Regions from separate parts of the Cupriavidus sp. 05L411 genome, predicted to be linked through region 2. Evidence: predicted binding sites of a transcription regulator. Region 2 holds the regulator's gene; each other region holds the start of a gene.
The links. The regulator sigma-54, encoded in region 2, starts transcription at its own class of promoters, with help from an activator protein. The targets are predictions, from matches to a motif close to TGGCANGNAANCTGCTTT.
Positions count from the first base shown of each region.

Region 1: the regulator sigma-54 is predicted to act here: its motif matches at 3,768-3,785, upstream of AC1DQR_RS23565 (PQQ-dependent methanol/ethanol family dehydrogenase).
Region 3: the regulator sigma-54 is predicted to act here: its motif matches at 2,666-2,683, upstream of atzF (allophanate hydrolase).

Region 1 is NZ_JBFTOQ010000021.1:65,092-72,576, reverse strand. It holds gene pqqD (pyrroloquinoline quinone biosynthesis peptide chaperone PqqD) at 1-184, shown strand, start outside; gene pqqE (pyrroloquinoline quinone biosynthesis protein PqqE) at 156-1,352, shown strand; gene AC1DQR_RS23570 (c-type cytochrome) at 1,506-1,799, opposite strand; gene AC1DQR_RS23565 (PQQ-dependent methanol/ethanol family dehydrogenase) at 1,964-3,706, opposite strand; gene AC1DQR_RS23560 (quinoprotein relay system zinc metallohydrolase 1) at 3,899-4,831, opposite strand; gene AC1DQR_RS23555 (quinoprotein dehydrogenase-associated SoxYZ-like carrier) at 4,828-5,592, opposite strand; gene AC1DQR_RS23550 (ABC transporter permease) at 5,589-6,413, opposite strand; gene AC1DQR_RS23545 (ABC transporter substrate-binding protein) at 6,432-7,485, opposite strand, start outside.
Region 2 is NZ_JBFTOQ010000003.1:289,974-297,458, reverse strand. It holds gene lptC (LPS export ABC transporter periplasmic protein LptC) at 1-623, shown strand, start outside; gene lptA (lipopolysaccharide transport periplasmic protein LptA) at 678-1,322, shown strand; gene lptB (LPS export ABC transporter ATP-binding protein) at 1,347-2,132, shown strand; gene AC1DQR_RS05350 (RNA polymerase factor sigma-54) at 2,267-3,742, shown strand; gene hpf (ribosome hibernation-promoting factor, HPF/YfiA family) at 3,792-4,142, shown strand; gene AC1DQR_RS05340 (PTS sugar transporter subunit IIA) at 4,526-4,981, shown strand; gene hprK (HPr(Ser) kinase/phosphatase) at 5,017-5,988, shown strand; gene AC1DQR_RS05330 (PsiF family protein) at 6,177-6,500, shown strand; gene rapZ (RNase adapter RapZ) at 6,620-7,485, shown strand, end outside.
Region 3 is NZ_JBFTOQ010000032.1:1,680-9,164, forward strand. It holds gene AC1DQR_RS29025 (UxaA family hydrolase) at 1-246, opposite strand, end outside; gene AC1DQR_RS29030 (tripartite tricarboxylate transporter substrate binding protein) at 253-1,275, opposite strand; gene AC1DQR_RS29035 (LysR substrate-binding domain-containing protein) at 1,422-2,408, shown strand; gene atzF (allophanate hydrolase) at 2,728-4,593, shown strand; gene uca (urea carboxylase) at 4,607-7,485, shown strand, end outside.

The DNA.
Region 1 (7,485 bases), on a different contig from region 2:
GCTGTATCCGGAGGGCATGGTCACGCTCAACGACAGCGCGGCTGCCATCCTGCAGCGCTGCGACGGCAGCCACACCCTCGACATGCTGATCGACGACCTGCAGTCCGCCTTCGGCGTGCAGGGCATCGCACCGGAGGTACACGCCTTTGTCAAACATGCCATCGAACGCGGCTGGCTGGTCTGAGCCGCCAGCAGCCACAGCGCCGCCCGGGCCGCCGCTATGGCTGCTGGCGGAACTGACCTACCGCTGCCCGCTCCATTGCGCCTTCTGCTCGAACCCGGTGGACTATGCCCGGCATGATGCCGAGCTCGACACCGCCCAGTGGCGCGACGTCTTCACCCAAGCGCGCGCACTGGGCGCCGTGCAACTGGGCCTGTCGGGCGGCGAACCCCTGCTGCGCAAAGACCTGGAAACACTGGTCGGACATGCCCACGGGCTGGGCTTCTACACCAACCTCATCACCTCCGGCATCGGCCTCACGGATGCGCGGCTGGCCGCCTTGCGCGTTGCCGGGCTCGATCATATCCAGCTATCGTTCCAGGACTCCACGCGCGAACTCAACGATTTTCTCTCCAGTACCCGCACCTTCAACCTGAAGCAGCGCGTGGCCCGCCTGATCAAGGCGCACGGTTATCCGATGGTGATGAACTGCGTGCTGCACCGGCATAACCTGCCCCATGTCGGCGCCATCATCGAGATGGCGCTGGAGATGGGCGCCGAATACCTGGAACTGGCCAACACCCAATACTACGGATGGGCCTGGGAGAACCGGCAGGCGCTGATGCCCACGCATGAGCAACTGCGCGAAGCCGAAGCGGTCGTGAATGCATACCGCGCACGCATCGGCAACCGGTGCAAGATCCTGTTCGTGGTGCCCGATTACTTCGAGCAACGGCCCAAGAAATGCATGAACGGTTGGGGCACCACCTTCCTTGGCGTGGCGCCCGACGGCGTCGCGCTGCCCTGCCATGCGGCTCGCATGCTGCCCGGGCTCGACCTGCCGAACGTCACCACGCAATCGCTGCGTGACATATGGCGCGACAGCGACGCCTTCCAGCGTTTTCGCGGCACGCACTGGCTGCCGGAGCCTTGCCGCTCCTGCGACTCGCAGGCGCAAGACCATGGCGGGTGCCGCTGTCAGGCGTTCCTGCTGACCGGCGATGCCGCCGCCACGGATCCGGTGTGCGATCGGTCGGGAGATCATCGGAAGGTCATGGAGATCGTGCTACAGGGCAGGCTGGCCGAGGCGCAGGCGCGCGCACGGGAGCACGGGATGGTCTTCCGCAGCGATGGGAATTCACTCAGGCTAAGCAGCGAAGCGGACTGCGCTGGTAGTGAAAGAGGTAAATAGAAAATCGAGAACAGAAAAATCAAAGACGTTTCACACCGTGCCTGGGCAGCCATGCGGGCCGATGTGAAACGTCTTTGCGAATCCTTCCTCCGTATCCGGTTGTTATCCGACCGCCAGGTCTGACACCGGTCTATTCCAAGGCTCACCCGATACTCATCCGATACTCAGAACCCACTCTGCCAGCTTCCTGGCATCCGTCTCGCTGAGATTGTCGTGCGGCGGCATGGGAATCCGTCCCCAAACGCCTTTCCCGCCCTCACGGATCTTTTTCGCGAGCCGCTCGGGTGCTTCCCCGTCGCCCTTGTATTTGCCCGCCACCTCGGCAAAGCCTGGCCCGACTACCTTGGTCTTCATGCCGTGACAAGAAAAGCAGCCGCTCTTGTCGGCCAGCGCCTGCATATCGGGCGCCGCTTCGACCCGGGTGGCACACAGCACCATCGCCACCATTGCGACCGTGGCCGTGGCCGTGGCCTTCAATGGCAGGAATCCTTTCGCCTTCTGCATATCTACGTCCCAATGCTCTGATCATCGACCCGCCCTTGCGCGTGCCGGCGCCGGTGTGCGATGCCGGCACGCGCAGGGCAGCTACGCTACATGGTGTCCGGCAACATTCAGCTCTTGTGCAGCTTGAACACCCACACCGATCCGCCCTGCTCCAGGAAATTCACGCGCTTGGCAACTTCCCCGCCCCACAGCGGCACGGCGCCGCCCCAGCCCGACACCACCGCCACATACTGCTCGCCGCCCTCCTCCCAGGTAACCGGAGGCGCCACCACGCCGCTGCCCGTCTGGAACTTCCACAGTTCCTTGCCGGTCTTGGCATCCGCGGCCTTCAGGTAGCCCTCCGGCGTGCCCCAGAACACCAGCCCGCCGGCAGTGGTCATCACCCCGCCCCACAGCGGCGCGTAGTTCTTGACTTCCCACTCGATCTTGCCGGTCTTGGGGTTGATCGCGCGCAGCGAGCCGATGTAGTCCTCGTTGAGCGGATGGATGGTGAAGCCGGCGCCGAGGAAGGCGGCGCCCTTCTTGTAGCCCACGGGTTCGTTCCAGATATCCATGCCCCATTCATTGGCTGGCACATAGAACAGGCCGGTCTGCGGGCTGTAGGCCATTGGCTGCTGGTTCTTGCCCCCGAGGAAGCCCGGCGCGGCGAACACGGACTGGCCCTTCTTCGGATCGCTGCCCGCCGCCGGGTCACCCGGCCGGCTTTCCGCGATCATGTTGGGTCGTCCGGTCTTAAGGTCGATGCTGCTGGCCCAGGTGATCTTCTTGACGAAGGGAAAGGCGTTCACCAGCTTGCCGCTGGTGGCGTCGTTGACGTAGAAGAAGCCGTTGCGGTCGGCCTTGCCGCCCAGGCGCTTGCCGTCCTGGTCGAAGGTCACGAACTCGTTGACGCCGTCAAAGTCCCAGCCATCGTTCGGGGTGTTCTGGTAGTGCCAGACAATCTTGCCGGTGGCGGGGTCGAGCGCAACGGTCGAGGCCGAATACAGGTTGTCGCCCTTGCGCATGTGGCTGTTCCACGGCCCCGGGTTGCCGGTGCCGAAGTAGGCAAGGCCGGTCTGCGGATCGTAGGTGCCGCCAAGCCAGGTGGCCGCGCCGCCGGTCTTCCAGGTCTCGCCGGGCCAGCTGGCGTTCTGGGTGCCGGTCACACCGTTCTCGGTCTTGTTGCCGTCCTTGTCATACTTGTAGCCCATATGGCCTTCCACCACTGGCCTGGACCACACCATCTGCCCGGTCTTGGCGTCGCGTGCCTCGACCCGTCCCACCACGCCGAACTCGCCGCCCGAGACACCGGTCAGCACCATGCCTTTGACGATCAGGGGGGCCGCCGTGTAGGAGTATCCGGCGGCATAGTCTTCGATCTTCTCCTTCCACACCACCTTGCCGGTCTTCTGGTCCAGCGCCACCAGTTGCGCATCGAGCGTGCCGAAGATCACCAGGTTGTCGTACAGGGCCGCGCCACGGTTGACCACGTCGCAGCAGGGCATGATGCCCTCGGGCAGGCGGTGCTCATATTTCCACAGCTTGGCGCCTGTCTTCAGGTCGAGCGCGTAGATGCGGGAATAGGAGGCGGTCACGAACATCTTGCCGTCGTGGATCAACGGCTGCGCTTCCTGCCCGCGCTGCTTCTCGCCGCCGAAGGAGAACGACCACGCCGGCACCAGCTGGCTGATGTTCTTGGTGTTGATGCGGTTCAGCGTGGAAAAGCGCTGGCCTTGCGGGCCCATCCCCCACGACAGCACGTCGCCCGGCGACTTCGCGTCGTTCTCGATCATGGCATCGGTCACCGCGGCCTGCGCCACCAGGCTCGCGGTAGTCGCCGCGAGCACCATCATCACGCGTAACGTCCTCATTGTCTGCTCCTCTCTCTTGTTGTCGATCTTCGCCGGTGTGCCACGCACACCAGACAGACTCTTGGCAATTCCCATGCCAATGGAAAACACCCGCATCCGGGCCCGCGGCAGCCTGCCAATGCCTGGATGGCGTACCAGCGCGGAACACTCCGCTGCCGTTGTTGCGGAATTGAACAGCACACCTGCCCTGACTCAGCGTCCCAACGCGGCGTCCTCATACGCCGGGTAGAGGTGCGTCACATTGCGTACGTACTCCGCCGGCATGGCGCCCCAGCGTGCATATGCGTGCGGCACCGGCATGGCGATCACCTCGGCCAGGTCGCGCCCCTGGGCTGCCGCCTGGGTCATGCGGGCGTCCAGCCACTGCAGGTAGCCGCGTGTCTGCGCGACGGCATCCGCGCTGCCGAGCGCCGGTCCGTGGCTGGGGATCAGCAACCGCGCGCCGCTGTCGCGCAGCAGCGCCTGCAATTGGTCCAGGCTGGCCAGCCAGCGCTTGAGATCCGCGTGGGGTGTGGTCGGCACGCGCTCGCGAAACGCCACGCCGCCCGCGAACACAATGCCGGCGCTGCGGTCCACGATCACGAGGTCGTCGGCGGTGTGGCCGTCCATCCGGATCAGATCGAAGGTGTGCCTGCCGATCGTGCGCCGGCCCGGGGTCAGCACGTGAAGCGGCGGTGCCGGTTCGGTGTCGCGCATCCAGTTGCCGCACAGGCGATAGAGGTTGTCGGCATAAGCAGGCCCTTCGCGCCGGGCGCCGTCGATGGTGCCGGCCAGCGCGCTGCCGCCCACGTCGGCATAGGCCTGGTTGCCGAAGAAGTAGTCCGGATGCTGGTTGAGGTTGAGCACCAGCCGTACCGGCGCCGCCGTGACCGAAGCAATGGCACGGCGCTGCTGCTCGCCATATTGGCGCGACGGCCCGGTATTGATCACCACCACGCCATCACCCGTGTCGATAAAGGCCGTGTTGATGATGTTGCAGCCGTTGTCCGGCGCGAAATCCGCATTCGCCCCTTCCAGCAGCCACACGTCGGCGGCGACCTGGCGTGGCGCCAGGTGATAGTCCCCTGCCTGCGCCAGCGCCGCCTGCGCTGCCAGCCATAGCAGGATGCCGAGCACGCGCTTCATGGCGTCACCTGCGCCGCGAACCGGTTGCCGTTGTTATCGCGCCCGGTCGCCGTCATGCCGCGCTCGCTGGCCCCGCGCAGGTCGAAGGAGAAGATCGGGTTTTCAGCGACCGGTTCGTATAGCGTCAGCCGCAGCATCGCTTCCCGCGTGGCGTCGAGCAGGTTTAGCGACTCCACATGGAAGGCGGGGATACCGGCCACCAGCCCGGTGTCCATCGGGTGCATCACGCGCAGGCGCACCCGGCCACCGGCGCCGCCGAGGCCGGGAAACACGCGCGATTCGACCCGGTTCAGCGTGGTGCTCCATGAGCCATCGCGGCGGGTCGCGCCCGGCACCGTGCAGCCGCCGCCGCTGGCATCCACCATCACCCCGCCCACATGCCACACGCCGTCCGGCGTGCGGGCCGCCACGCGCACCGGCGAGGCCTGCTCCAGCTTGAAGCGGAACGACAGCGAGGGGCGCACCTTGAGCGGCTCGAACTCCAGCACCTTGCGGATCGGGTTGCGGTCCACCACCACCACGATGCGATCCACCTCGCCGAGCGCCGATGCATCGAAGGCGATCGGCACCCGCATCGGATCTTCGGCAAAGGCCGGCCCGGTGACCTTGACGCGGCTGTCGAACACGAACGGCGCCTGCTGCAGCGCCTCCTTGCGCACCAGCGGCCATTGCGGCGACTGCAACGGATCCCGGCTCTCCAATGCCCACGCGCCCGCTGCGGCCAACGCCAGGCAAGCTGCCAGCGGCACGGCGTGCCTCATGCCGCCCCTCCGGCCTGGCGCACGCGGCGCGCCATTCCGCGCTGCGGGTCGTAGCCGAGCAGCGCCAAGGCGAAAAACACCGCCGTGCAACCGGCCACCACCGCGAGGCTGACTGGCGCGGCCTGCCCGTACAGGGCGAAGCGGATCGCTTCCACGGCATGGGTGAAGGGGTTGAAGCGCGCGAGCTGGTAGACCACGGTGGCGCCGGACTCCTCCAGCTTCCAGAGCGGATACAGCGCCGAGCTGATGAAGAACATCGGGAAGATCACGAAATTCATGGTGCCGGCGAAGTTCTCCAGCTGCCGCACATGCACCGACAGCAGCAAGCCCAACGCCCCCAGCATCAGCGCGGCCAGTACCATCACGGCCAGCGCGCCGGGCAGGCATGCCGGCGAGAACGTCACGTCGAAGGCCATGGCGACAAGCAGGAAGGCGATCATCTGCAGCAAGGAAAGCAAGGTGCCGGAGGCCAGCTTGCAGGCGAGCAGCCAGGCCCTGGGCAGGGGCGCGGTCAGCAGCAAGCGCATCACGCCCATCTCGCGGTCGTACACCATCGCCAGCGAGGACTGCATGCCGTTGAACAGCGCGATCATGCCGAGCAGGCCGGGCGTGACAAAAACCTTGTATTCGACGTAGGTGTCATAGGGCGGCACGATGGCAACGCCGAGCGCGTTCTGGAAGCCGGCCGCGAAAACCAGCAGCCACAGCAGCGGCCGCACCAGCGACGAGAACAACCGCCCGGGCTGCCGGAAGAACTTGTGCAGTTCGCGCCCGGCCACCGCGCGCAAGGCGCGCCAGGCGTGGATCAGGGTGGTAGTCATGGCTCGGGCGTCGCCTCCTTAGTTGCCTGGCCGGCACGCGGTGTCGGCGGCGTCGGCGCCCAGCGTGTCGAGATTGTTCTTCGGATGCAGCACGCCCTCCACCGGGGCCACGCCGACCACGCCGTCGGGATGCGCCAGCAGGACCGGCTGGCGCAGCTGGCGGTCCCAGCGCCGGAAGGACAGCGGCGGCCCCTTGAAGCCATCCACCACGACCGCTTCGGTGACCAGGGCCTCGGCCTGCCCGGCAAATCCGCCCTTGGGCTGCCGCGCCACGCTTTCTGCAATCGCCTTCACCGCTACCCACGCGGCCCAGTCGTAGCCGGTCATGGGGCGGCCCGCTGCCTTGATAAAACGCCGGTTCAGCTGCGGCCCGCCATTGCGCTCCCAGGCCCAGTGCCAGGCCTGGGCGCTCAGCCCGCTGGCACCCACCACCGGGCGCGGCAACTGGGTGGCATAGGGCACGCCGCGCGCGAACTCGCCGTCGGCATCGGCCACCACCACCACGTCGTAGTCCACGCCGGTGGTCAGCAGGCCGAGATTGCCCAGCTCGCGCTCGCGCGGATCGTTCGACAGCTTGAACGCGCGCTGCGCCGACCACGCAATGCCGAAGCGGCGGGCGGCCTGCGTGAGCACGGCGCGCTGCGCCGCATCTTCCGGCGACGGCCCGCTCAGCAACAGTGCACGGCGCCATTTGCGCAGCGCCAGGTATTGCATCAGCGCATCCGCCTGCATGCGCTGGCTGGGCAGCGTGTGGAGCAGGTGCGCAGCGCAGCCGGCGCCGCGCAATTCATCGTCGGCGGCGGAAACGTTGAACAGCAGCGCTTCGCCGGGCTTGACCGCGCGCGCCGCCAGCCTGACCGCCGGAGCCGGCAGGTCGAGCAGGATAAAGCGCGTGCCCTGGCGCACCAGCGCGGCCACCATGGGGCCCACCTCGGCTTCGCTGCTGGCTTCCTGCGCATCGAGCCGCAGGACCTGCCCGGCGGCTTCCAGCGCAAAGCGCGATTCCGCCGCTGCCACGCGTGCGCCGTCCACGGGACGGCCTTGCGGCTGGCCGGGATAACGTTGCTCCATC
Region 2 (7,485 bases):
GGGAAATCCTGTCCTCCCTGAGCCGGCTTGCCATGCGAGCCCTGCCCCTGCTACTGATGGCGCTGGTGGCGGGCAGCACCTTCTGGCTGGTGCAGGTCAACTCCCCGAAAGAAGCGGACACCGGGCCGGTAGGCAAGAAGCATGAACCGGATTACTACATGATCCGTTTTTCCGCGACCGAGCTTGCCGAGGACGGCAACACCAAGCTGCGCTTCACCGGCGACAAGATGATCCACTTCGAGGACGACCAGACCTACGATGTGACGCGTCCGGCCATGCGTTCCTATGAAATCGACCGTCCGCCCGTCACCGGCCACTCCGATCGCGGCACGATGAACGCGGAAGGCTCGGTCATCGACCTGTTCGGCAATGCCTTCATCGTGCGCGCCCAGGGTCCCGACCCCGCCAAGGATCCGCAGATGACGGCCGCCTCGGAGTACTTCCAGGTGCTGGTGAACGATGACATCGTCAAGACCGACAAGGCTGTCAAGCTGACCCGCGGCCCATCGGTGATGACCGCCAACGGCCTGGTCTTCAACAATGTCACTCGCGAAGTACAATTGCTGGGTAACGTACGCGGCACCATCATCACGGGGCCGCCGCCGGCGAGTCCCGCAAAGTAGCCCTGAAGCCGCCCGCGGGCACCAGCCGCCCGCGTCAACCGCCATCACGCCAACATGAATCCATTCCCGACGACTTCGTCCTGTCTGCGCCGCAGCACGGCCGCCTTGCTGACGCTGGCCGCCGTCCTTGGCCTCACGCTGGCCGCGCCCGCCAGCGCCGAAAAGGCCGACCGCGAAAAGCCGCTGGTCCTGGAGGCCGACAATGCCAGCTACGATGACGTCAAGCAGGTCTATGTACTGACCGGCAACGTGGTGCTGACCAAGGGCACCATGGTGCTCAAATCCGACGCAGCCGAAGTCCGTACCGATCCCGAGGGCTACCAGTACGCGGTCGCGACCTCCAAGGGCAGCAAGCAAGCCTATATCCGCCAGAAGCGCGACAACGTCGACGAGTACATCGACGGCTGGGGCGACCGCATCGAATATGACGGCAAGCAGGAGTTGTCCAAGCTGATCGGGCGCGCCCGCATGGCCCGCCTGGCCGGCGCCAAGCTGGTCGACGAGATCCGCGGCGCGGTGATCACCTATGACAGCCGCAACGAGTTCTACACGGCCAGCGGTGGCGCCGAGAACGCGACCGCGGGCAGCCCGTCGGGCCGCGTGCGCGCCGTGCTGTCGCCGCGCCAGGAGCAGCCCGCCAGCGGTGCCGCAGCCAGCCCTCTGCCGCTCAAGCCGGCAACTGCCCCCGTCAACCCCTGACCCACGGATTCTGACTTCACCTTCATGACCGCTACCCAAACCGCACCGTCCCAGCCCGCCACCCTGAAGGACGGCAGCACGCTGGTCGTGCGCCACCTGAAGAAGCGCTACGGCTCGCGCACCGTGGTCAAGGACGTGTCGCTCGACGTGAAGAGCGGCGAGGTGGTTGGCTTGCTGGGCCCCAACGGCGCGGGCAAGACGACGTCGTTCTACATGATCGTGGGGCTGGTGGCGCTGGACGAGGGCGATATCGTGCTCGACGACAAGCACATCAGCGGCCTGGCCATCCATGAGCGAGCGCGCATGGGCCTGTCCTACCTGCCGCAGGAAGCCTCCGTGTTCCGCAAGCTCAATGTGCAGGAGAACATCCGCGCAGTGCTGGAGCTGCAGCTCAACGATGGCAAACCCCTGGGCAAGGTCGAGATCGAGCGCCGGCTGGACACCCTGCTGGATGACCTGCAGATTGCCCACCTGCGCGACAACCCGGCGCTATCGCTGTCCGGCGGCGAGCGCCGCCGCGTGGAAATCGCCCGCGCGCTGGCCTCCGCGCCGCGCTTCATCCTGCTCGACGAGCCCTTCGCCGGCGTCGACCCGATCGCGGTGGGCGAAATCCAGCGCATCGTCAGCTTCCTCAAGGCACGCAATATCGGCGTGCTGATCACCGACCACAACGTGCGCGAGACACTGGGCATCTGCGACCACGCCTACATCATCAGCGAAGGCGCGGTGCTGGCGTCCGGGCAGCCTGAAGACATCATCGCCAACGAGTCGGTGCGCAAGGTCTACCTGGGCGAGAACTTCCGTATGTAAGGGCGCGCGGCGCCTGCCGCGCATCGCCCCCCGGCGGCTTCAGTGTCGCCTTTTATCCTTCAAACGATCATAGCGACACCAGCGATAGCAATTTCCGTTCCACCAGTACGGAAGTTGGGCATAAAATAGGTCGCATGAAACCGTCGCTACAGCTCCGCCTCTCGCAGCATCTCGCGCTTACGCCGCAACTCCAGCAGTCGATCCGGCTGCTGCAACTGTCCACGCTTGAACTGCAGCAGGAAGTGGAACAGGCGCTGACCGAGAACCCCTTGCTCGAGCGTGAGAACGACTGGCTGGACAGCCCGTTGCGCGTATCTTCGGACGGCTCGGTGAACCTGCAGAGCGCGCCCGCGCCGGCGCCAGCCGATGGCCAGGGCACCAGCGAGAACCGCCCCGATGGCGCCCCCGAAGCCGACGACAGCTACTCTGACAGCAATGAGGATTACGGCAGCGACTGGAGCCTGGACGACTTCGCACGCCGCCCGCAAGGCGAAGACGACGAAAAAACCCCGATGCAGCTGCGCGATGCCGAGCCCACGCTGCGTGAACACCTCATGGAGCAGCTGGCGCCGCTCAAGATTTCCCTGCGCGACAAAGGGCTGGCCATCTTCCTGGTCGAATCCCTGGACGATGATGGCTACCTGAGCACCACGCTCGAGGAAATCTGCAGCGAGCTGCCGGAGGAGCTCGAGTTCGAGGTCGACGAGATCCAGGCTGTGCTCACGCTGCTGCAGAGCTTCGATCCGCCGGGCGTCGGGGCGCGCAACGCCGCCGAGTGCCTGGCGCTGCAATTGCGCAGGCTCAAGCATCCGCAGCGCGAACTGGCGCTGAGCATCGTCACCAATCACCTGGAGCTGCTGGCGGTGCGCGATTACACGCGCCTGAAAAAAGCGCTGCAAGTGGACGAGCCGGAACTCAAGGCAGCACATGAACTGATCCGCTCGCTCGCGCCCTATCCAGGCCACGCCTACAGCCGGCCAGAAGCGGACTTCGTGGTGCCCGATGTTTTTGTTCGAAAGTTGAGCGGCGGATGGATCGCCCACCTCAACCCGGATGTGATGCCGCGGCTACGCATCAACGACATGTACGCGCAGATTTTGCGCGGTGCAAAAGGCGACGCTGGCGCGGCCGGGCTGCAGCAAAAACTGCAGGAAGCACGCTGGTTGATCAAGAATATCCAGCAAAGGTTCGATACGATATTGCGCGTCGCACAAGCCATTGTCGAACGTCAAAAGAACTTCTTCACCCACGGTGAAATTGCGATGCGCCCCTTGGTTTTGCGGGAGATTGCCGATACACTGGGTTTACACGAGTCCACCATCTCTCGGGTGACTACCAATAAATACATGGCAACGCCGATGGGGACTTTCGAGCTGAAGTATTTTTTCGGCTCTCACGTATCCACAGAAACCGGCGGCGCGGCCTCATCAACGGCAATCCGTGCGTTGATCAAGCAATTGATAGGAGCCGAAGACGCTAGGAACCCCTTGTCCGACAGCCGGATTGCCGAATTGCTCGGCGAGCAAGGCTTTGTGGTGGCACGGCGTACCGTTGCCAAATACCGCGAAGCGCTCAAGATTCCCGCGGTAAATCTCCGTAAGACTTTGTAGCCGAGCTGCATCGCCTGCCTGATGCAGCTCTTTCAGAAGGAGAAACGCTATGAACTTCAAGATCAGTGGACACCACTTGGACATCACGCCCCCTCTGCGTGAGTACGTGGAAACGAAACTGGAGCGTATCGTCAGGCATTTCGATCAAGTCATTGGCGTAAGTGTGCTGCTCTCTGTCGACAATACAAAAGAAAAGGACCGGCGGCAGTACGCGGAAATCAATCTACATCTCAAGGGCAAGGACATCTTTGTCGAAGCGCATCATGAAGACCTGTATGCCGCTATCGACGCACTGGTCGACAAGCTCGACCGGCAGGTGATTCGCCACAAGGATCGCGTGCAGAGCCACGACCGTGAAGCGGTCAAGTATCAGATGGCCGCATCGCAGATGCAGCAATGACCGTGCCTGGCGGCCCACATACCGGGCCGTCGGTGTCAGTCCCTTGAAAAACGGAATCAAGCCGCGCCCAGAGCGCGGCTTTTTCGTTGCAGCCTGCCCGATCGGGCCACGCAGGGGATTCCGCAACGCATATGTAGCAGTGTATGCTGTGCAATACATGGTTGACTGGCCTAGCCATTCCGGTGCATGCAGCACCGCTTGAGCGCATCGGCTATTGCAATGCACAAAGCGGAAGCGGGCCTGCTCTATAATGGCCAGACGCCTGACACCGGCATGGGGGGACACCCGGTGGAAACCTCGGGCCCTGGTTCTTATCCTCTTTCCGCCCGGCGGGACGCCTCCTGGCCCCGGGCCTGCTTACTAGAAAACCCTGCGCATTCCACATGAATCGTTTGGCTAAATTGCTGCCACCCGGCAACATCAACCTCGACGTCAGCGTCACCAGCAAGAAGCGCGTGTTCGAACAGGCCGGGCTCCTCTTCGAGAACAACCATGGCGTAGCGCGCGCGACCGTGACCGACAACCTGTTCGCCCGCGAGTCGCTCGGGTCCACCGGCCTTGGCGCGGGGGTTGCGATCCCCCATGGCCGCATCAAGGGACTGAAACAGCCACTGGCCGCCTTCATGCGCCTGGCCGAGCCGATCCCCTTCGAGTCGCCCGACGGCAAGCCGGTCGCACTGCTGATCTTCCTGCTGGTGCCCGAACAGGCCACCCAGCAGCATCTGGAAATCCTCTCCGAGATCGCCCAGCTGCTGTCTGACCGCGAGATGCGCGAAGGACTGGCTACCCTGCCCACCCCCAACGACGTGCATCAGTTGCTGACGCAATGGCACCCTTGATCCGGCACTGAAAGCCCGTCCCTGAAAGCACCCGAATGGAACTCACTGGCGTCACCTCGCAGTCGATCTTCGACGACAACGCAGCCGATATCAAACTCTCCTGGGTAGCAGGACTGGAGGGCGCGGACCGGGCCTTCGATGTCGAGTTTGCGCGTGAAGCCACGTCCGCGGCCGATCTCGTCGGCCACTTGAACCTGATCCACCCGAACCGGATCCAGGTGCTGGGCAAGCCCGAAATCACGTATTACCAGCGCCTCGATGACGAGATGCGCAAGCGCCAGATGGGCGAGCTGATCCTGCTGGAGCCGCCGTTCCTGGTGATCGCCGACGGCATGGAGCCGCCGCCCGACCTGGAACTGCGCTGCACGCGCTCGTCCACCCCGCTGTTCACCACGCCGGTGTCTTCGGCCGCGGTGATCGACCACCTGCGCCTCTATCTGTCGCGCATTTCCGCGCCGCGCGTGACCATGCACGGCGTGTTCCTCGACATCCTCGGCATGGGCGTGCTGGTGATGGGCGAATCCGGCCTGGGCAAGAGCGAACTCGGCCTGGAACTGATCTCGCGCGGACATGGGCTGGTGGCGGACGATGCCGTCGATTTCGTACGCCTCGGGCCGGACTTCATCGAGGGCCGCTGCCCGCCGCTGCTGCAGAACCTGCTGGAAGTGCGCGGCCTGGGCCTGCTCGACATCAAGACCATCTTTGGCGAGACTGCGGTACGCCGCAAGATGAAGCTCAAGCTGGTGGTGCAGCTGGTACGCCGCAACGATGGCGAATTCGAGCGCCTGCCGCTGGACTCCCAGTATCTCGACGTGCTCGGCCTGCCCATCCACATGGTCAAGATCCAGGTGGCGGCCGGCCGAAATCTCGCCGTGCTGGTCGAGGCCGCGGTGCGCAACACCATCCTGCGCCTGCGCGGCATCGACACGCTGCGCGACTTCATGGACCGCCAGCGCGCCGCGATGCAGGCCGATGTCGCATCGCGGGGCCAGGGCCGGCTACTCTAGGTTTGACCGGCCCACGTCGTACCACCACGACGGGGCCGTTTTCAATTGCTTACATCCGGCCGCGCTTCGATGGTCAACGCGATGGGGTCATAGGCCGTTTTGTGCAGTAATGGGCATTGGGCCCAGCCCCGAGTTGCCGAGCCGACAGGCCAGCAGCCATGAAGTTTCCCACAGCCAGGAGAGCAAGCATGAAAAAATTGATCGCGATGTGCGTGCTGGTAGCCCCGCTTTTTGCCACCGGCGCCTTCGCCCAGAATGCACCGGCCGCTGCACCCGCGGCACCGGCGGCAGCCAACACCCAGCAGGACAAGATGAAGGCTTGCAACACGCAGGCCACCGGCAAGAAGGGCGATGAGCGCAAGGCCTTCATGAGCGATTGCCTGTCCAATAAGCCCGCGGCCGCACCCGCCAAGAACAGCCAGCAGGAAAAGATGAAGACCTGCAACGCCCAGGCCACCGGCAAGAAGGGCGACGAGCGCAAGGCCTTCATGAGCGACTGCTTGTCCAAGTAAGCTGCCGGCATCATTTGCGGCGCGGACGTGTAAAAATGGCGAACCCCTTCGGTTCGCCATTTTTACTGGCGCCGCGCCGTCATGACGGCGTCATCACCTGATGTTATGCTTGTCGTGCTATGCGCATCATACTTATCACCGGGATCTCCGGCTCCGGCAAATCCGTTGCCTTGAACGTACTGGAAGACGCGGGCTACTACTGCGTCGACAACCTGCCGGCGCAGTTTATCCCGGAGTTGGCCCAGTACCTCGCAGCACAGGGCTACACCCATCTGGGCGTCGCCACCGATATCCGTAGCCGCGAATCGCTGGACGAGCTGCCCGGCACGCTTCGCAACCTCGCCTCCGAACACCAGGTCCGGGTGGTCTTCCTGACCGCCAATACCGATGCGTTGGTGCAGCGCTATTCCGAGACGAGGCGGCGGCATCCGCTATCGATGCGCGCAGCCATGGCTGGCCTCTCGGCCAATCCCAAGAACGAGAATCTCGCCGACAGTACCGCCGAAGCCGCATTCAACGACACCTCGCTGATCGAGGCCATCGAGATGGAGCGCGAGCTCCTGAGCCCGCTGGCGGAGGCTGCGCACCGCATCGACACCAGCAATGTGCGCACCAATACATTGCGCGCGTGGATCAAGGAATTCGTGCGCGGCGATGACCTCAAGCTCACATTGCTGTTCGAGTCGTTCGGCTTCAAGCACGGCGTGCCCAGCGACGCCGATCTGGTGTTCGACGTGCGCTCGCTGCCCAACCCCTACTACGACCTGGCGCTGCGCCCGCTGACCGGCCGCGACGAGCCCGTGATCGATTTCCTGCAAAGCCAGCCGATGGTGCTGGCCATGGCCGAGGACATACGCGCCTATGTGGAAAAGTGGCTGCCAAGTTTCATCGCTGACAATCGCAGTTACCTGACCGTCGCAATCGGTTGCACTGGTGGGCAGCATCGCTCCGTGTACATCGCGGAAAGACTTGCCAACTATTTTCG
Region 3 (7,485 bases), on a different contig from region 2:
CGCCAGGTTGTGCGAATGCACATGGTCACCGGCCTCGATGTCGCGCTCGGCCACGCCGATCACGGTGTCGAACTTGCGGATCTGGGTGCCCTTGGCAATGGCGCAGGCGGCAATCTTGTGCCCCGCGGGCACCTGGGCGCGCACGCGCAGCCCCAGTTCAGGCAGGCTCTGGCCAAGGCTCAGGGCGTCCCGGGCGATCAAGACGTTGTCGTTCGCATGCAGGCGGATCAGGGCGGCGGAGTTCACGTTGGGTCAGCCTTGTTGCAGCAGTTCTTTGAGCTTGAGGCGCTGGATCAGGTGGGTTTCCTGGTCGTACACCGTGCTGATGTAGCGCTTGTATTCCGGGCCGTCCAGGTACATCACCGGCGCATCGATGCGGGCCGCCACCTGCTGGAATTCCTTGCTGGCCACAGCCTGGCGGAAGGCGTCGCGCAGCTTCTTTTCCACCGCCGGGTCCAGGCCGATGGGCGCGCCGATGCCGTTGGGCGCTTCCACCACAACGTTGTAGCCCAGTTCCTTGAGCGTCGGCGTGTCCTTGAAGCGCGGCGTGCGCTGGTCGCCCCAGGTGGCCAGCAGGCGCAGCTTGCCGGCTTCCACGTGGGGTGCCCAGGAGCTGGAATCGGCCAGCAGGTCCACTTGCCCGGCGAGCACGTCCTGCAGGGCCTGCGCGCCGCCCTTGTAGGCGATGGCATTGAAGCGCACACCGGCGGCCTGCGCGAATTCTTCCATGCCCACGTGGGTGGCGCCGCCGATGCCGGCATGCGCATAGGTGAGCTTTCCCGGATGCGCCTTGGCCTCGGCCACGACGTCCTTGAGCGACTTGAAGCGCGAGTTCGCCGGCACCGCGATGCCGAAGGTCTGGCCGGAGGTGCGCGCCAGGTAGGTCAGCTCGCTGCGCGGGTCCAGTTGCAGCATGCCTAGCTGCGAGAAGCGCGTCACCGAGATCGGCACCTGGCCGATGGTGTAGCCGTCCGGCTTGGCGCGGGCCAGTGCCTTGGTGCCGATCATGCCCGATGCGCCGGCGCGGTTTTCCACCACGATGGATTGCTTGAGTACGCCGGACGCCACCTGGCACAGCGCGCGCATGGACTGGTCGGCGGTGCCGCCGACGGGCCACGGGCAGATGAAGGTGATGGGCCGGTCCGGATAGTCGGCGGCACGTGCGAGGCCCGGCAGCAACAGGCCGGCACTACCAGCTGTCGCAGCGGTGGCGGCAGCGGCGCCGCTGATGAGCAGGCGGCGTCGCCCGTGGTTGATGCCGTGGGGTGCGGTCATGTGTCGTCCTCGCTGGGTGTCGTTATTGGAGTCATGGGCTGGTGGCAATGTCCACCGGTCAGGCCGGATTGTGGCAAAGCCATTCATAACAATCTAATCAATCATCGGAATGGCTTCATAACCTTAAAGTTAAGTAGAATCGCGCCATGCCCCAGATCGACCGCGCCCTGCGCTCCAATATCAAGCTACGCCACCTGCAACTGGTGGTGGCGCTGGACGAGTTCCGCCATCTCGGCCACACCGCCGAGTTCCTCTCCGTCAGCCAGCCAGCCGTCTCCAAGATGCTCACCGAGGTGGAGAAGACGCTGGGCCTGACGCTCTTCACGCGCTCCACGCGCGGCACCGAGCCCACGCCGGCGGGCGCGTCGCTGGTGCGTTTTGCCCGCTCGGTGCTGGCGCAATACGAGCGCACGCGCGATGAGATTGCCGCGGAGGCCAGCGGCGCCGCCGGGCGCACCCGGGTGGGATCGATGGGCGCGGCCCTGCCGGTGCTGCTGGCGCAAGCCATAGGCCTGCTCAAGCAGCGCTCGGCCCAGGCCACCGTGCTGGTGGAGGAGGGCGACCTGCCCCACCTGCTGCCCAAGCTGCGCATCAGCGAACTGGACCTGATTGTCGGGCGGCTGGAGCCCGGCTACGCCGCCCCGGACCTCATCACCGAGCCGCTCTATAACGAGCCGATGGTGGCGGTGGTGCGCAGCGGCCACGCGCTGGCAAGCAAGCGCGCACCGGGCTGGGCGGACCTGGCCGGCATGCCTTGCGTGGTGCCGCCGCCATGGGCCTCGCTACGGGTCAAGATCGAGCAGGAGTTCTATCGCTTTGGGCTGCAGCCACCAACCGACCTGATCGAGTCGTCGTCCTACCTTGCCATCACCACCTTCGTCTCCCAGCTAGATGCCGTGGGCTTCCTGGCCAGGTCGGTGGGGCAGCAGTTCGAGCGGGAAGGCCGCTTCCATATCCTGCCCATGGACATAGCGCTGGAGCTGCCGCCAGTGGGCGTGATCACGCTGCGCGAAGGGCGGCCTACGCCCAGCAGTATCCAGCTGGTCGAATGCCTGCGGGCAGCGGCCGGGCAATTGGCCGCGCCACAGGCCGGTGCGAACAGGCCGGCGCGCGCGCCGCGGCGCACGAAATAGCCGGCCCGCCGCGATCAGCGCGGCCTGGACAGCAGGGACTTCGCCAGCGCGTGAAACGCCGGGATAAACCATGCGCTAGCGGAGCCGGCCCATGACGCACCACTTTGCGGCTCGGTCGTTCCCACAGGCACTGTTTAGGTCCACGCAAGCCACCCCATGGTGCGGCTTGCGTGGGTGCCCTGCATGCGTATTCGGCCCGCGAAGGTGCCCTGGTGACCCATCGCCCTGATATGTAAGAAGAAACTATTTTCTTTACATGGCATGTCTCCTGCTTTGTTGGTCTGCAACGCCCTCATGTATACAACCTGGGATACAAGCGATGACCAGCAAGACGCCTCTGCGCCGATCCGCCGCCAGCCTTGGCAGTTGCCGAACGCTGCCTGACTGGCAACAGCTCTACAAGACGCAAGGCGCGTCGCCCGCGGACGCGCTGGCGCCGTTCCTGGACCTGGACGCAGCGGACCCGGCCTGGATCGCGCGGCTGGATGCGGCGCGGCTGCAGTCCCAGCTGGCTGCGCTGGCGGCGCGCGTTGAAGAAGCGGGCGGCAAGCGCGATGCGTTTCCCCTCTACGGCGTGCCGTTCGTGGTGAAAGACAACATCGACGTGGCGGGGTGGCCCACCACGGCGGCGTGTCCCGCGTTTGCGTATGTGGCCGAGCGCGATGCCGGCGCCGTGGCACGGCTGCGCGCGGCCGGGGCCATCGTGGTGGCCAAGGCTAACCTGGATCAGTTCGCCACGGGCCTGGTGGGCGTTCGTTCGCCTTACGGCGCGGTGCCCAACACCTTCGATGCGGCGTACGTCAGCGGTGGCTCCAGTTCGGGCTCGGCGTCTTCGGTGGCGCGCGGCTGGGTGCCGTTCTCACTCGGGACCGATACGGCGGGCTCGGGGCGCATTCCCGCGGCATTCAACAATATCGTGGGCCTCAAGCCGACCCGGGGCTGGCTCTCCAGCGCCGGCGTGGTGCCGGCCTGCCGCACACTGGATTGCGTCTGCGTGTTTGCGCTGACGGTCGACGATGCCGCGCTGGTGGCGGAGATCGCCGGCGGCTTTGACCACGACGATCCTTACTCGCGCACTTATCCGCAGAGCGCGCCTGCCGCGCTGGCGCCATCGCCCGTGCTGGGCATTCCCGATGCGCTGGCATTCTTTGGCGATACGCAGGCGCAGGCCGGTTTCGAGCAAGCGCTGGCGGACTTGCAGGCCATGGGTGCCAAGCTGGTGCCGATTGATTTTTCGCCATTCGCCGAGCTGGCCGCACTGCTCTACCAGGGGCCATGGGTGGCCGAGCGCTTCCTGGCGGTGAGCCAGCTTCACGCCAGCCAGCCGGAAGCCATCGATCCGGTCGTTCGCGTGATCGTGGAGGAAGCGGGCCGCTATAGCGCGCTGGACGCGTTCAGCGCCGAGTACCGGCGCGCGGCGCTGACCCGCGCTATCCACCTGGCGCTGGCAACGGTCGATGCGCTGGTGGTGCCGAGCGCGCCGTCGATCTATACGCTGGCCGCCGTGCAGGACGATCCGATCCGCCTGAACGCGCGGCTTGGCACCTATACCAATTTCACCAACCTGGCCGACCTGTCGGCGCTGGCGCTGCCGGCCGGTGCGCGCGAGGACGGCCTGCCGGCGGGCATCACGCTGATTGCCCCGGCCTGGTCGGACCGCGCGCTGGCCCGCTTTGGCCGGCAGTGGCAGGCGGCGCAAGCATTGCCGCTGGGCGCCACCGGGCGGGATTGTCCCGTTGGTGCACAGCGCGCCACGCCGGTCACGCCGGGATCGGTGCGGCTGGCCGTGGTCGGCGCCCACCTTAGCGGCATGCCGCTTAACCATCAACTGCTCACGCGCCACGCGGCCTTTGTGGAGGCTTGCCGCACGGCGCCGTGCTACCGGCTTTATGCGCTGGCGGACACGATCCCGCCCAAGCCCGGGCTGGTGCATATCGGCACAGGGCAGGGCGCGCCGATCGACGTCGAGCTCTGGGATGTGCCACTGGCCAGCTTTGGCGCCTTCGTCGCGGAGATTCCCGCGCCCCTTGGCATCGGCAAGCTGCTGCTGGAAGACGGCCGGCAAGTTACCGGGTTCATCTGCGAACCCCGAGGCCTGGAAGGCGCCCGCGATATCACGGCATTTGGCGGCTGGCGCGCCTATCTCGCCAGCGCAAATGCCAACGCAAACGCCAGCGCAACCTGACCCGGGAGCGCCGATGTTCCACACCGTACTGATCGCCAATCGTGGCGAGATCGCCGTGCGCGCCATTCGCACCTTGCGTGCGCTAGGTATCAAGAGCGTGGCCGTGTATTCGGATGCCGATCGCAATGCCGCGCATGCCCGGCTGGCCGATGTGGCCGTGCCGCTGGGTGGCGAGCGTGCGGCGGATAGCTACCTGGTGGCCGAGCGCGTGCTGCAAGCCGCGTTGGATACCGGCGCGCAAGCCGTGTTTCCGGGCTACGGCTTTCTGTCGGAGAGCGCGGCGTTTGCCGAGGCCTGCGAGGCGGCGGGCCTGGTGTTCATTGGCCCGACGCCGCACCAGCTCCGCGAGTTTGGCCTGAAGCACCGGGCGCGCGAGCTGGCCGCCGAAGCGGGGGTGCCGATGACGCCCGGCACCGGCCTGCTCTCCAGCGTGGAACACGCCCTGCGGGAGGCCGCGCGCATCGGCTATCCCGTCATGCTCAAGAGCACGGCCGGCGGGGGCGGCATCGGCCTGTCGCGCTGCGTTGATGACGCCGAGCTGAGCGCGGTCTTTGGCAGCGTGCAGCGGCTGGGCGAGCAATTCTTCAAGGATGGCGGGGCCTTTATCGAGCGCTGCCTGGACCGCGCGCGGCATATCGAGGTGCAGATCTTTGGCGACGGCGCGGGCCGCGTGGTGGCGCTGGGCGAGCGGGATTGCTCCACGCAGCGCCGCAACCAGAAGGTGGTGGAGGAAACCCCGGCACCGCACTTGAGCGAGGCCACGCGCCACGCGCTGCATCGGGCCGCGATCCAGCTGGGCGAATCGGTGCGCTACCGCTCTGCCGGCACGGTGGAGTTCATCTACGACGTGGAGCGGGAGGATTTCTACTTCCTGGAGGTCAATACCCGGCTGCAGGTGGAGCATCCCGTGACCGAGCTGGTGACCGGGCTGGACCTGGTCGCCTGCATGCTGAAGGTGGCCGCGGGCGATGCGCTGGACTGGGATGCCATCTCCCGCCCGCCGCAGGGCGCGGCCATGGAGGTGCGGCTCTATGCGGAGGATCCGCTCAAGCAGTTCCAGCCCTCGCCGGGCACGTTGACCGAGGTGGCTTTTCCGGACGGCGTGCGCGTCGACGGCTGGGTCGAGACCGGCACGGAGGTATCCGCCTTTTACGATCCGCTGCTGGCCAAGCTGATCGTCCACGGCCCCACCCGCGAAGCCGCGCGCAAGAGACTTGTGGCGGCGCTGGCCGCCACGCGCCTGTGCGGCATCGCCACCAACCTGGATTACCTGCGCCAGATTGTCGACTCGCCCGAGTTCACCACGGGCCGCGCCTTCACGCGCATGCTCGACCGCTTTCCCTACGCGCCGGCAGTCATCGAGGTGCTGGAGCCAGGCACCTACACCAGCATCCAGGACGTGCCGGGCCGCACGGGCTACTGGCATATCGGCGTGCCGCCGTCCGGCCCGATGGACGACTACGCCTTCCGGCTGGCCAACCGCATCGTTGGCAATCATCCGGGCGCGGCCGGGCTGGAATGCACGCTGGCAGGGCCACGCCTGCGTTTTCATGGCGCTGCCGTGGTGGCGCTGGCCGGCGCGCCTTGCACGGCAACACTCGACGGGATGAACGTCCCGTTCTGGGCGCCAATCAGCGTGGCCCCGGGCCAGGTCCTGGCGCTCGGCAAGGCCACGCAAGGCTGCCGCACCTACCTTGCCGTGCGCAATGGCTTCGATGTGCCGCGCTATCTGGGCAGCCGGTCCACCTTCGCGCTCGGGCAGTTCGGCGGGCATGCCGGGCGCACGCTGCGGCCGGGCGACATGCTCCCGCTCGGCCAGCCGCATCTGGCCGCCAGCGGCGTCGAGGCCCCGGTAACGGCGCCACAGGCCGCACCGGCGGCACTGGTGCCGGACTACGCCCAGCATTGGGAGATCGCGGTCCTGCACGGCCCGCATGGCGCTCCTGACTTCTTTACGCCGGCATCCATGGAGAGATTTTTTGCCACGGACTGGGAGGTGCACTACAACTCCAACCGCCTTGGCGTGCGCCTGGTCGGGCCCCGGCCCGAATGGGCGCGGCGCGACGGCGGCGAGGCGGGCCTGCACCCATCCAACGTGCACGACTGCGAATACGCAATCGGGGCCATCAACTTCACCGGCGACTTCCCGGTGATCCTCACCAATGATGGCCCGAGCCTCGGCGGCTTTGTGTGTCCCGTCACGGTCGCCAAGGCCGAGCTGTGGAAGGTTGGCCAGGTCAAGCCGGGCGACCGGATCCGCTTCCGGCCGATCAGCTTCGATGCCGCGCGTGCCTTGCAGGCGGCGCAGGATCAGGACATTGCCGGGCTGCGGCAAATCACGCGTGCGCCGCCGCTGCCGGCGCCGGCGCGTTCCACCGCCATCCTTGCCGGGCGTGCGGCCAGCGGGCGTCACCCGGCCATCGCCTACCGCCAGGCGGGCGACGGCTACCTGCTGCTGGAGTACGGTGAGAACGTGCTCGACATCGGCCTGCGGCTGCGGGTGTACCTGATGATGGAGGCGCTCAAGGCGCAGCCGATAGATGGCGTGCTGGAGCTATCGCCCGGCGTGCGCTCGCTGCAGGTGCGCTACGACGGCCAGCGCATCCATCAGGCGGCGTTGATCGAGGCGCTGCTCGCCATCGAGGCCGGCCTGCCGGACGTGGCCATGCTGAAGATCCCCACGCGCGTGGTGCACCTGCCGATGGCCTTCGAAGATGGCGCCACGCTGGATGCCGTGCAGCGCTACCGCGAGACGGTCTGCGCCGACGCGCCATGGCTGCCGAACAATGTCGACTTCATCCAGCGCATCAACGGCCTGGCGCATCGCGACGAGGTGCGGGACATTGCGTTCGCGGCGCGCTATCTGGTGCTGGGGCTGGGCGACGTCTACCT